DNA from 3 places in the Yersinia aldovae 670-83 genome. Region 1 is predicted to be linked to each of the others. Evidence: predicted binding sites of a transcription regulator. Region 1 holds the regulator's gene; each other region holds the start of a gene.

Region 1 (4,445 bases):
GTCGGTACTGCTACGAATCGTCTGAACCGTGTTCACCAGACTGGTTTGTACATCGCGCAAAAGCGGAAATAACCGCCCAACACAGTTTCGACCAAAATCGGTGATAGGCTGACCAAGCTGACCGGAAGCAATCACCCGGAAATGCTCGCGGATCTCATCCAACGGGCGCACCAGGTTCGCCACCAGATAACGATCCGTCGCTAATAAAATCAACAAGCCAGCAACCAAAGCAGAGATAAGCGTGACGCTACTCACTTTTGTCAGATGTGAGAATTGTTCTTTAGCCACCCCGATAGCTTTTGATGCCGACTGATTAAAGCTTTCTGCCACGGAACCATATTGGCGGCTCAAGGCAGGCACGGTTTTCTTGGCCAATTCTTGATACGCGGCACTATTGTTATCCATCGCGGCCTGATAAAGCGGGGTAACACCCTGCTCAATTAATCCGCTCCATCCATCAATAACCCCAGTGACTAGTACAGGATCAATTTGTGCATGGTCGACAGCTTTAAACTCTGCCAGTTTTTTTTTCAAATTCTCCAGGGCGACATTCGATGATTTCAGTTCTTTGTCTGCATCCGCGATATTACCGTTTTGGCGATAATCCACTGAGCGGGCAAGCCGTGTCACCATACGGAAATACTGATCGGTTCCCTGATTCACCAAATTCATGTTTTCTACCAACACACTGTTCGCATTGGATGATTGTGTTAATTGATTCAGTGATAGCAATGTATAAGCTGATACGCCGCCCCAGAGCAGGCAAAATATGCCAAGAACCCAAAGTAAAGCCACCCTGATGCTAATATTTTTTAAAAACTGCATGTGCGTTCCCCTTATATAACGGATGATTGCCGTTAGAGACTCTGGTGTTATTTGATGACCGAAAAGCAGTAAAGTACGTCCATACAGCTAACGATAGCTCCTTTACCGGCAGACTTTCATCTGACGAATTTCCCCTGGCACCGCAAATTGCAACCATTCGGCTACACAACGGTTATCGGCAACGGCGTTGTAAGGTTGAGTGACTCGCGAAAATTTAATATCGCATAAACTTGATATCAGCCTGATGCTGTTTTCTGGCATTATGTTGCCCTATCGAAATGTGCTATATTATTGGGCATAACGCTCAAAAATCAGCATAACTATTTGAATTTAAAAGGTATTAAGTTATATGGCAACTGTAGGCATTTTCTTTGGCAGCGATACTGGCAATACTGAAAACATTGCCAAGATGATCCAAAAGCAACTGGGCAAAGAGGTTGCTGAGGTTCATGACATTGCCAAAAGCAGTAAAGAAGATTTAGAAGGCTTCGATATTCTGCTGATCGGTATTCCAACCTGGTATTACGGTGAAGCGCAGTGTGACTGGGATGATTTCTTCCCAACCCTGGAAGAGATCGATTTCAACGGCAAGCTGGTAGCATTGTTCGGTTGCGGTGATCAGGAAGATTACGCCGAGTATTTCTGTGATGCGATGGGGACAGTGCGCGATATCATCGAACCGCGTGGTGCTGCTATCGTCGGTCACTGGCCAACCGCAGGCTACCATTTTGAAGCCTCTAAAGGCCTGGCTGATGACGACCACTTTATTGGTCTGGCAATCGATGAAGACCGTCAGCCAGAGTTGACCAATGAACGTGTTCACGCTTGGGTAAAACAGATCAGTGAAGAACTGAATTTGGCCGAGATCGTCGGTTAATTTGGTATATCGGAAACGCTGTGATGGTATCTTTTATATACAATCAGGCGTTTCCGCCCTCTTTTAAGCACGCTTGCTTCGCGTAAAATAATCTCTTTCGCCCTGAATAGCCCACCAAACATGTGTGGCTATGTCTGCCGGGTAAATTTGCTCTGTTAAGCGGCCCACAAATCCGCACCATCATCGGTGTAAAATGAAAATAAACGGCTACAAATTTGTAACTTTATTTGTAGCCACTGTACACTTGAATGATGTGTTATCCCCATTCCTCAACACACTGCATGATTAATCTTACAAAGTGTGCAATTATAACTTTGTTAACAACCACGGTTTTCATTTGGGGCTAGCAGTTCTATAATGAGACGCAATTGAGAATATTGCGCCACGGATGTCATAGGCTGAACAGCCTTAATTTGAATCGATAGTAATAGGACTGAATCCGCATGACTGACAACAACAAAGCCTTAAAAAACGCAGGCCTTAAAGTAACACTGCCCCGGCTCAAAATTCTGGAAGTGTTGCAAAACCCAGCGTGCCATCACGTCAGCGCGGAAGATCTTTATAAAAAGCTGATCGATATCGGAGAAGAGATTGGTTTGGCAACGGTTTACCGTGTGCTGAATCAGTTTGATGATGCCGGTATTGTTACCCGCCATAACTTCGAAGGCGGCAAATCAGTCTTTGAGCTGACGCAACAACATCACCATGATCACCTTATCTGTCTGGATTGCGGCAAAGTGATCGAATTTAGCAATGAATCGATTGAATCGCTGCAACGTGAAATTGCTAAACAACACGGTATCAAACTGACCAATCACAGTCTGTATCTGTACGGCCACTGTGAATCCGGTGATTGCCGTGAAAATGAGTCAGCTCACGACAAAAGATAATGCTGTTTTATCGCGTTAACTTATAAAGATTTTTAAGCACTGCTGAAATATATAACCCGCAATATGGCCGCCTTTCCCGCATGTAACCCGAGATTAGCTCGGTGGGGAGTCAGGTGGTCATTCTTATTTATACCCTTCTCCCTTAGTTACTCTCATTCATCCTATGAACCAGCGCAAGTGCTGTTCAAAATAGTTTATAACCAATTTGTTATTCGCTGGCGGCCTACCTGCAATGACTTTGGGTATAGACCTTGCGACCTGCATAAATTTAACGCAAAAAAAACCCCGGACTCGCCGGGGGAAAGCTATCAACTCAACTTCATTTAATCGACAATTCGTTGAGCTACAAATAAATCAAACAGGAGGTACATCAGACACAGCACTTATAAAGCATCAAACTTTAACCGGTTCAACGCGGCTACTGCGTTTGCCATCCGGGCTGGTCGAGCGGATCAACACCTCACCACTGACCTTAGGCTGCGCGTTGACATCATACTTCTGCCACTGCTTACCACCATCAGTTGAATACTCGATAATCAAGCCAGGCAGAGAGATATTGGCTTCCAACAGCCCGGTAACAATCCGCGCTCCCGGAACCGGCAAGCGATATGACACACCCGCTTTATCCAGTTTTGCCAGTTCGCGCTGGCCCATGATATTGGCAAAACGCTGCCAGTCACTGTCCAATGCTTTAGTATCCACCCAGTGCGTTTCGCCACCTTTATACTCGCGACCCGCTTGATAAGTCTGCTCCCATGATGCGCGATGCCAGGCACGCTCAGCCAATGGCAACACCCGTGGGAAGATCATGTATTCCATCTGCTCATCAGTACGGACGGTTTCATTCCATGACTGACCAGAGATACCCTGTACACCCGGCCACGCTTTATCGCTCTTCGCGCTAAAGTGATTGCCGTCGCGATCCACGGAGGTTTCAGCGTTTTGCGGCATGTTATTGGGAGCGAAACTAAAGACCTTAGCCTCATCAGTGAAGCGCGTTGCCCAGTAGTAGCCGCGTTCATTCGGATTAACTTCATATGGCATATCGAAATAGACATAATCCGGATTGGAAGCTACAACTTCATAGCCTTTATTGGCCCAATCATTGATAGAATCAGCCCCACCCCAGTAGAGGGTATCCCAGAAGTTGACGCCAACACGTTTGGTCGCAAACGCTTTGGCATCTTTCGCGTCTTTCAAACCATCCTGCCAGGCTTGCATCTTCTCGATACCGTGAGCATTGACCATCTTGCTGACTTCAATAGCGAAGTAGCTGGAAAGGTGCTCAACATCCTGAATCTTGCCTTGCTTGACCATGTCCTGACAGACCTGAGACTTGGCCCACGGCTTATCTTCAATACTCTTATCGATAATGCCCTTACCTGGTTCGATTGGGCCACTTTTGTCCTGGAACCCCGCCCCCAGACGAATGTTTTTCGCTTCATCACCGCCAAAGTGCCAGGTAGTCAGCGGCATTCCCGCGTCTTTATGCATCTGAGCCATTTCGCCAATCACTTTATCGACAAAGCGTTTGGACGAGTCCAGACATGGATTCAGATAGCTTTTGCGCTCATAGAACTGCACCGAGGTAGTATTAGAGTCATCCGTCGGGTCAACCAAGCGGAATTCGTTGGCTTCTTTTTCCTTACCCTGCTTCATCAGATTGTTGTAGCGCGCTTCCATCGAAACCACCGCTGCACGGGCATGTGCTGGCATATCAATCTCAGGAATGACATCAATCTGGCGCGCCTTAGCGTATTGCAAGATCTCAATATAATCGTCACGGGTAAAATGACCACTGCCCAGATTATTGCTATCCGGGCCAGAACCCAGTTGTGGCAACAGACAGGCAT
Region 2 (4,445 bases), 1.2 Mb from region 1:
GAATTAGTGGCTATTGGTAACGGCACCGCGTCACGGGAAACCGAACGCTTCTTTACCGAACTGCAACAGCAGTATCCGGCGGTTACCGCGCAAAAAGTGATTGTCAGCGAAGCGGGGGCGTCCGTTTATTCCGCCTCAGAGCTGGCAGCGCTGGAATTCCCTGACCTGGACGTTTCCATTCGTGGGGCGGTTTCCATCGCTCGCCGCTTGCAAGACCCATTGGCCGAACTGGTGAAAATCGATCCGAAATCTATCGGTGTCGGCCAGTATCAACATGATGTCAGCCAAAACCAATTGGCGAAAAAACTGGATATGGTGGTGGAAGACTGCGTAAACGCCGTCGGTGTAGATCTGAATACCGCATCAGTGCCATTGCTGGCCCGAGTAGCCGGTTTAACCCGCATGATGGCGCAAAACATCGTGAATTGGCGTGATGAAAATGGCCGATTCCATAACCGTGACCAATTACTAAAAGTCAGCCGTTTGGGGCCAAAAGCCTTCGAGCAGTGTGCGGGCTTCCTGCGTATCAATCATGGCGACAACCCGCTGGATGCCTCAACCGTTCACCCGGAAGCCTATCCGGTGGTCGAGCGTATTCTGGCCGCCACCGAGCAAGCATTGCAGGATTTAATGGGGAATTCCTCGGCGCTGCGCAATCTGAATGCGCGCGATTTCACCACCGAGAAGTTTGGTGTCCCGACGGTCACTGATATTCTGCGTGAGCTGGAAAAACCGGGCCGTGACCCGCGCCCTGAGTTCAAAACCGCCACCTTCGCTGAAGGTGTGGAAACACTCAACGATCTGACGCCGGGCATGATCCTTGAGGGTTCTGTCACCAACGTGACCAATTTTGGTGCCTTTGTGGATATTGGTGTTCATCAGGATGGCCTGGTGCATATCTCTTCACTGGCCGATAAGTTCGTCGATGACCCGCATAAAGTGGTGAAAGCTGGTGATATCGTCAAAGTGAAAGTGATGGAAGTGGATTTGCAGCGCAAGCGCATCGCACTGACTATGCGCCTTGATGAACAACCGGGTGAAAGTGGTTCGCGCCGGGGTAGCAGCAGCGACAGTCGTGGCAGCACCGGTAATGATAACCGTGGCGCTGGCCGCCCGCGTAACGCGAATGACTCAAGCAACCGCGCTCCGGCAAAAGGGCGAGCAGACAGCAGCGCAGGTGGCAATAGCGCCATGAGTGATGCACTGGCCGCGGCCTTGAAGAAGCGTTAATCGTTTATAGCAGGGCCGCAGTTCAGACGTTGTGGCCCTGCTTTATTGGCTTATTGCCAATATTCTCTCCTGCCGAGCGTTTTTTCATATCCTTTTCTTCTATAAAACCCATAAATAATTCTTTAAATCAATTAACGGGCAATTATTTTTCCTGCGGATGATGATAAGTCATATCGAATTTTCTGGCTTTATTTAACATTCCATTTAACAAATAGCAGCATAATGGGGTCTACTATTACGATGATTTTATAAATAGTTACGATAGTATTCCGCATGTTAATTAGAATTCTAATGTTAATACCCTAATCTCACGGTGATTCTACTATGTTATCTGACGCTCTTTTCACGTACAGATATAAACTTATAGAAACAATTAGTTAACTGATTTAACTCATCGTTCTCATTTGCGATTATTGCAGTTTGATGGTAAAACAAGCGTAAATAGAAATCAGACTCATTAATTATAAAAATAAAACTGTAACGAATACTTACCTTTCAGTATTCAACCTGAGTTGAACATGAAAACGATTCTTACTATTATTATTTTACCCATTAGCTTTTAGAGTATAATCACTCTAGATTCTGGTTCGCCAATGCGTTATCACGAGAGGCTTACATGCATCTTATCCCGCAACGCTCCTACAAAATCGTTGGTTTCTCCCCTGAAATCAGCCCGGCTTACCGGCAGAAACTGCTGTCACTGGGTATGTTACCTGGCTCCTCATTTAATGTTGTTCGCCTCGCCCCATTAGGTGACCCCATTCAGATAGAAACCCGCAGAGTCAGTTTAGTGGTACGCAAAAAAGATTTAGACCTGCTCACGCTGGACCTGCAACCCTAATATTTCGGGTTAACATCTTCTTTTGGCTGCCAGGTCGGGTGTGAACCCCCCTGCGGAGCCTGATTTTAATTTATTGATATCACGTTGGATCATGAAAGCACTCACCATTGGCTTGATCGGTAACCCTAATGCGGGTAAAACCACACTTTTTAACCAGTTAACTGGCGCACGACAACGTGTTGGTAACTGGGCGGGGGTCACCGTTGAGCGCAAGGAAGGCCACTTCAACACGGCGCAGCATCAGGTGACATTGGTCGATTTGCCAGGAACCTACTCTCTGACCACCATTTCAGAGCAAACCTCGCTAGATGAGCAAATTGCCTGTCACTATATTTTAAGTGGCGAAGCAGACCTGCTGATCAACGTGATTGATGCCGTCAATTTGGAGCGCAACCTCTACCTGACGCTGCAACTACTTGAGTTGGGCATCCCCTGCATCGTTGCACTCAATATGTTGGATATTGCCAAGAGCCAACATATTGAAATTGATATAAAAGCATTATCTCAACAACTGGGTTGCCCGGTTATCCCGCTGGTTTCCACCCGTGGGCAGGGTATCAATGAATTAAAAAGCAGTATTGATGAGTTTCAGCCCGCCACCTTTAGGGCATTAGTCAGCTATCCGCCGGTTCTTCTCACTGAAGTCGAAAAGCTCGTTCAGGAAATGCCAGAAGCATGGCCGGTTCAACAGCGCCGCTGGCTGGCACTGCAAATTCTCGAAGGTGATATTTACAGCCTGGCGCGGGCCGGTGTGGCCCCCAATCGGGTTGAACAGGCGCGCCAACAACTGCATGAATCTCAACACGAAGATCCTGAGTTGGTGATCGCCGATGCCCGCTACCAGAGTATTGCCCGCATCTGCGACGCGGTCGGTAACTCACAACAGGCGGAGCCAAACCGCCTGACGCAAGCCCTGGATAAGGTGATCCTTAACCGCTGGCTAGGGGTGCCGATATTCCTGTTCGTGATGTATTTAATGTTCGTATTAGCCATAAATATCGGTGGCGCGCTGCAACCTATTTTTGATATCGGCTCAGCGGCTATCTTTATTCAAGGACTACAATGGGTCGGCCATACCTTGCACTTTCCGCAGTGGCTAACCGTATTCCTCGCTCAAGGGGTGGGGGGCGGGATTAATACCGTGCTGCCGCTGGTGCCGCAGATTGGCATGATGTATCTGTTCCTCTCATTTTTGGAGGATTCCGGCTACATGGCGCGTGCTGCTTTCGTGATGGACCGCCTGATGCAGGCATTAGGGTTGCCGGGCAAATCATTTGTACCACTGATTGTCGGTTTCGGTTGTAACGTGCCGTCTATCATGGGCGCGCGGACACTGGATGCACAACGTGAGCGGTTGATTACCATCATGATGGCTCCCTTTATGTCTTGTGGCGCACGGCTGGCTATCTTTGCCGTATTCGCCGCCGCCTTCTTCGGCCAGGACGGGGCCAGCATCGTCTTCTCTCTTTATCTGCTCGGTATCGTGGTAGCCATCCTCACCGGGCTGGTACTGAAATACACCATTATGCGTGGCGAAGCTTCCCCCTTTGTGATGGAGCTGCCGGTCTACCATGTGCCCCATCTGAAAAGTTTGTTACTACAAACCTGGCAACGGCTGAAAGGCTTTGTGCTGCGCGCCGGGAAAGTCATTGTGATCGCCAGTATCTTCATTGGTGGCCTGAATAGCTTCTCTTTCAGCGGTAAAGCGGTGGATAGTATCAATGACTCTGCACTGGCTTCCGTCAGTAAAGTGCTAACCCCCTTACTGACACCGATGGGGGTTCATGCAGATAACTGGCAAGCGACCGTCGGGCTGGTGACGGGTGCGATGGCGAAAGAAGTGGTGGTAGGGACGCTAAACACCCTCTATACCGCTGAACAGATCAAAAATGAACCCTTTGATGCCGAGAACTTCAATTTACTGAATGAGTTGTCCGGCGCGGTTCATACCACCTGGCAGGGCTTAAAAGATACCTTCAGTCTCAGCGTATTAGCTAACCCGATTGAAGCCAGTAAAGGCGATGGTGAGATGGCGACCGGCTCAATGGGCGTGATGAGCAGCAAATTTGGCTCCAGTATTTCGGCTTACAGCTATCTGATATTTGTGCTGCTGTATGTGCCTTGCGTCTCTGTTATGGGGGCGATTGCGCGTGAAACTAGCCGAGGTTGGATGACTTTCTCGATCCTGTGGGGGCTGAATGTCGCTTATTCTCTGGCAACGCTGTTCTATCAGGCAGCCACCTTGCGCGACCATCCACAGCAGAGCATAAGTATTATCGCGTTGGTGATTGTGATTAATGCGCTGATTCTGTTTGGATTACGCCGCGCGCGCAGCCGGGTCACCCTCAGATTACAAAACAGTCAACCAACCAGT
Region 3 (4,445 bases), 2.1 Mb from region 1:
GTTCACGATCAGCATCTGCCGTTGCCCCATTTTGACGATATATTGCCGCTCGGATTAAACGAGTAGCCACACGAAAATATTGGTTATTACCTTTATTAATAATACTCACACTCTTCTGTTGATTGGCGCTTACCTGCAAAGAATGAGTTAATTGATTAAGTGAAAATAATGTAAATATTGAGACGTCGCCCCATAACAACAAAAATATAACAAGAAATAATAATAACGCCATCCTGATGGTGATATGTTTTAGGAAACTCACGGCAATCCCCCTACTTCTTATTTTTTAATTTATTCCCCTAATAATTCAAGGTGTTTATCGTTGATAATCTCTATGGCAAAAGTCATTAATTACCAAGACTAACTGCAAAAACAGCATAAAACCACAGCAAAAGATCAGCACAACCGAGCGATAATAATAAATTGATTGATCCAGTCTATTAAAGTGTAATGAACGATCACTTTATTTGATAGATAAATGATTAACAACTCTCGCTAGTTTCAATTAGATATGTATTTATTCTGAATATAAATACGGCATAACCTTTCCCATTAGCGGGTGGAATTACAAGCTAAAAAATTAATCTATTTATTTACAGAACAGAGATTACCAAAAATTATAATAACAGAATTAAATTAGATTTGACGTAAAAAATAAAATAATAACAAAAATTCATATCAAACCATCATTAGGTGATTTACTACAAAACTTATCTACTTATCTTCTTTTATTGCTCATCTCTTGCTTCATCCGAAAAAAATGGTGAGTGAGGATCCGTTTTATTCATAGAATACCGCGGGTATTTTGCATAACTGGCAATGGGATACGGAGCAGTCAGGAACCGTAACTTTTTTCATCATAAAACAGTGGGAAAAAGTGTAAATGCAAATAATAATTACTACCATTTAATGTTTGGCGTGATAAATTACGTCTCAGTATTTTTAAATTAGGAAGAGAACACGTCGTTATGCTCCCGATCTCGCATAAAACATCATGTTTCCTACTCACCATATTCGCCTGCCTATGCCTTATTTTAGGGTTATCCGGCTGTAAACCAGCGGAAGAAAGCAGCATCTCTACTGCGAGCGAAAATACATCAGCCTGGTCGCGTACGGTTGAAACAGCCAAAGGGCCGGTCACACTCACTCATCAGCCGCAACGTATTGTTTCTACAAGCATTACTATCACTGGTACCTTGCTGGCGATTAACGCCCCCATCATTGCCAGTGGTGCCACAATGCCTAATACCACGGTGGCCGATGCTCAAGGGTTCTTTACGCAATGGTCAGACGTCGCACAAGCCAGGCATCTGGTTCCTATTTATCAAACGGAGCCGAATGCTGAAGCAGTTGCCGGAATGAATCCTGACTTGATTATTATTTCCGCCACCGGGGGAGATTCCGCGCTGAAGTTGTACGAACAGTTATCTGCCATCGCGCCGACGCTGGTGATAAATTACGATGATAAAAGTTGGCAGCAACTGGCGATATTACTGGGGCAGGCCACCGGTCACGAGGCCGATGCTGAACAAGTGATAGCGAAATTTACTCGTCGGGTGAATGAAGTGAAGCAAAATATTACTCTGCCACCACAGCCGGTTTCTGCTTTCGTTTATCAGGCCGCTGGTAGTACCGCCAACCTGTGGACTGACAGCTCGGCACAGGGAAAACTGCTGCAAGAATTGGGTTTCACGCTAGCCAATGTGCCGGATGCCGTAAAAGGGAATACCAGCATGGGGCACCGTAAAGATATCATTCAGTTGGGCGGGGAGAAGTTGGCTGAGGGGTTGAATGGTGAAACTGTTTTACTGTTTTCAGGTCAGCAACCGGCTGTTGATGCTTTGAAAAGTAATAAGTTTCTAGCCCATATTCCGGCCATTGAGCACCACCGTGTCTACGCGGCCGGTTACGATACTTTCCGCCTGGATTATTACAGTGCGAGTAATTTGCTCACCAGGATTGAGAGGATGTTTAGAGGCTCACAGTGAGGTTGGTCTGGTTATAGCTTAAAACCAGGCCAGCCCCCTGCTTAGGTTAAAGCGAGAGTCAATCTGGTAATAAAAACAATGATCTAGCTCCGATAAGGGTAGATTTTTACCGATGCATTCTCGTCATAATTCGTGCTAATATGCTTTGGATTAATAATGATAATCATTTACTAAAACGCGTTCACTAAAAACACGTATTGATTAAAAAAGAGTTACGATGCCAGCAACTTACGCCTCAAATCCATCGTCAATAAAATCGCCGTCATCAGCAATCATTTCAGGTGCTCAAACAGTGCGCAGGCGTGGTTTTTTACTGTTACTCAGCGTGGTAGTACTGTTATTTGTTATGGCTGCCAGCCTGGTACTCGGTGCCAAAGCGATTCCCTTTTCAGTGGTTTGGCAGAGCTTGCTGGGTGAACACAGCAATGCAGACAGCATTTTAATTCTGGAATCACGCCTGCCCCGTACACTGATTGGTGTACTCGCGGGGGCGGCATTGGGGTTATCGGGTGCCGTGATTCAGGCATTGACCCGCAACCCGCTGGCCGACCCCGGTATTCTGGGTGTCAATGCTGGAGCCAGCTTTGCTGTGGTTATCGGTATCCTCGTTTTCGGCGTTAATGCCATTTATGGTTATATGCTCTCTGCTTTTATCGGCGCAATGGTCACGACCTTAGTGGTGTATTGGGTCGGTTCACTGGGCGGTGGCCGGGTAAACCCTTTACGCCTGACCCTCTCCGGTGTCGCCATCGGCGCGGTGTTGATGGGGATCTCCTCAGGGATATCGCTAACTCATCCACAGATCTACGACAGTATGCGTTTCTGGCAAGCGGGTTCACTGGATATCAGAAATATGTCCGTGGTGTTGGCTGTAGCACCGGCTATCCTTATCGGCTGCCTGATCGCTCTGTTACTCGCTCGGTCACTCAATGCCATGCATATGGGTGATGATTTAGCGGCAGCTATTGGTGCCCGTATTGGGCGCACTCAATTCTGGTCGGTTATCACTATAACCCTACTGTGCGGTGCCGCTACCGCTGCGGTTGGCCCTATCGCTTTTGTTGGCCTGATGGTTCCCCATATTGCTCGCTGGATTGTCGGCCCGAACCAATGTTGGATATTGCCCTTCACCCTGGTTTTGACACCTATTTTATTACTGGTATCTGACATTATTGGCCGTTTTCTGGTGCCGGGTGAGTTACGCGTTTCTATCGTCACCGCGTTTATCGGTGCGCCGCTACTGATCTGGTTAGTTCGAAGTCACAAAAGGATGAGTGCATTATGAAACCAGCGGCGGCCACCGCATGGCTATTGGGTCGGTCAAATGGCGCGATAAATTTGCGCATCCAGCCACGCAGCCTGATTGTCAGTGGATTACTCCTGCTTGCCTGTTTATCAGGTGCGCTGCTGGCATTAATGATTGGTACTCTGACACTATCCCCTCAGCAGGTGCTCGCGGCATTGTTTGGCCAAGTGAACGGTGCGGCGAATATTATCGTCAATCAATGGCGGCTCCCCCGTGCAGTGATAGCATTGCTATTTGGTGCCGCACTGGGAGTCAGTGGCGCAATATTTCAGTCGTTGGTACGTAACCCACTGGGTAGCCCAGATATTATCGGCTTCAATGCCGGTGCTTATACCGGTGCTCTGGTGGCGATCATTTTATTTAATGGCAGCTATTTTGAGATTGCCAGTAGCGCCCTGGGAGGAGGATTGCTGGCAGCCATCGCCGTTTATCTGCTCGCTTATCGTCAGGGGATTCAAGGGTTTAGACTGATTATTGTCGGTATTGCGATAGGTGCTATGCTAACCGCATTCAATACCTGGCTGACCATCACCGCCTCTCTGGAGGCCGCGATGACAGCTGCCGCTTGGGGTGCAGGTTCGCTAAATGGCATGACCTGGGCTAAGGCTATACCCTCGCTGATTTTTATTATGATTGCGACGCTGGTTGCCCTACTGCTCAGCCGTCGTATGCCATTGTTGGAAATGGGCGATGATGCCGCCGGTGCTTTGGGTGTTCCGGTGGAGAAAACACGCCTGAGCCTGATGGCCGTTGGTGTGATTCTAATCGCAGCAGTGACGGCAGCGGCTGGGCCAATATCCTTTATTGCACTGGCAGCACCACAAATCGCACGGCGGCTAACCGGAACCTCGTCAGTCACACTCACAGCTTCCGCACTGATGGGCGCATTGCTGTTAACCGTAGCGGATCTTGGCGCACAACATCTTTTCTCACCAAATCAGTTACCCGTCGGAGTGGTCACGATCAGTATCGGCGGGCTGTATCTTATCTGGCTTTTAATCCGGGAATCTGGTCGTTCATGAGTATTGTTAACTCCGCCGCCACACACTCGCCTCGCCTGCGAGCCGATGCGCTGACCTTAGGCTATGACGGCAAGATAATCAGCAAGAATCTGAGTGTTACAATCCCCGATGGTGAGTTTACGGTGATTG

The links. The regulator Fur, encoded in region 1, represses iron uptake genes when iron is present. The targets are predictions, from matches to a motif close to ATAATAATGAGAACNACTATCAA.
Region 2: a site for Fur is predicted at 1,749-1,771, ahead of feoA (ferrous iron transporter A). Genes of this name have one in related genera too.
Region 3: a site for Fur is predicted at 2,139-2,161, ahead of fepD (Fe(3+)-siderophore ABC transporter permease). Genes of this name have one in related genera too.

What each region holds. Positions count from the first base shown of each region.
Region 1 is NZ_CP009781.1:4,132,926-4,137,370, reverse strand. Features, by position in the region: gene AT01_RS18600 (methyl-accepting chemotaxis protein) at 1-825, opposite strand, end outside; gene fldA (flavodoxin FldA) at 1,175-1,702, shown strand; gene fur (ferric iron uptake transcriptional regulator) at 2,146-2,592, shown strand; gene AT01_RS18585 (beta-N-acetylhexosaminidase) at 2,986-4,445, opposite strand, start outside.
Region 2 is NZ_CP009781.1:2,929,844-2,934,288, reverse strand. Features, by position in the region: gene AT01_RS13205 (Tex family protein) at 1-1,230, shown strand, start outside; gene feoA (ferrous iron transporter A) at 1,847-2,071, shown strand; gene feoB (Fe(2+) transporter permease subunit FeoB) at 2,163-4,445, shown strand, end outside.
Region 3 is NZ_CP009781.1:2,056,217-2,060,661, forward strand. Features, by position in the region: gene AT01_RS22660 (Tar ligand binding domain-containing protein) at 1-262, opposite strand, end outside; gene fepB (Fe2+-enterobactin ABC transporter substrate-binding protein) at 969-1,988, shown strand; gene fepD (Fe(3+)-siderophore ABC transporter permease) at 2,206-3,273, shown strand; gene fepG (iron-enterobactin ABC transporter permease) at 3,270-4,316, shown strand; gene AT01_RS09410 (ABC transporter ATP-binding protein) at 4,313-4,445, shown strand, end outside.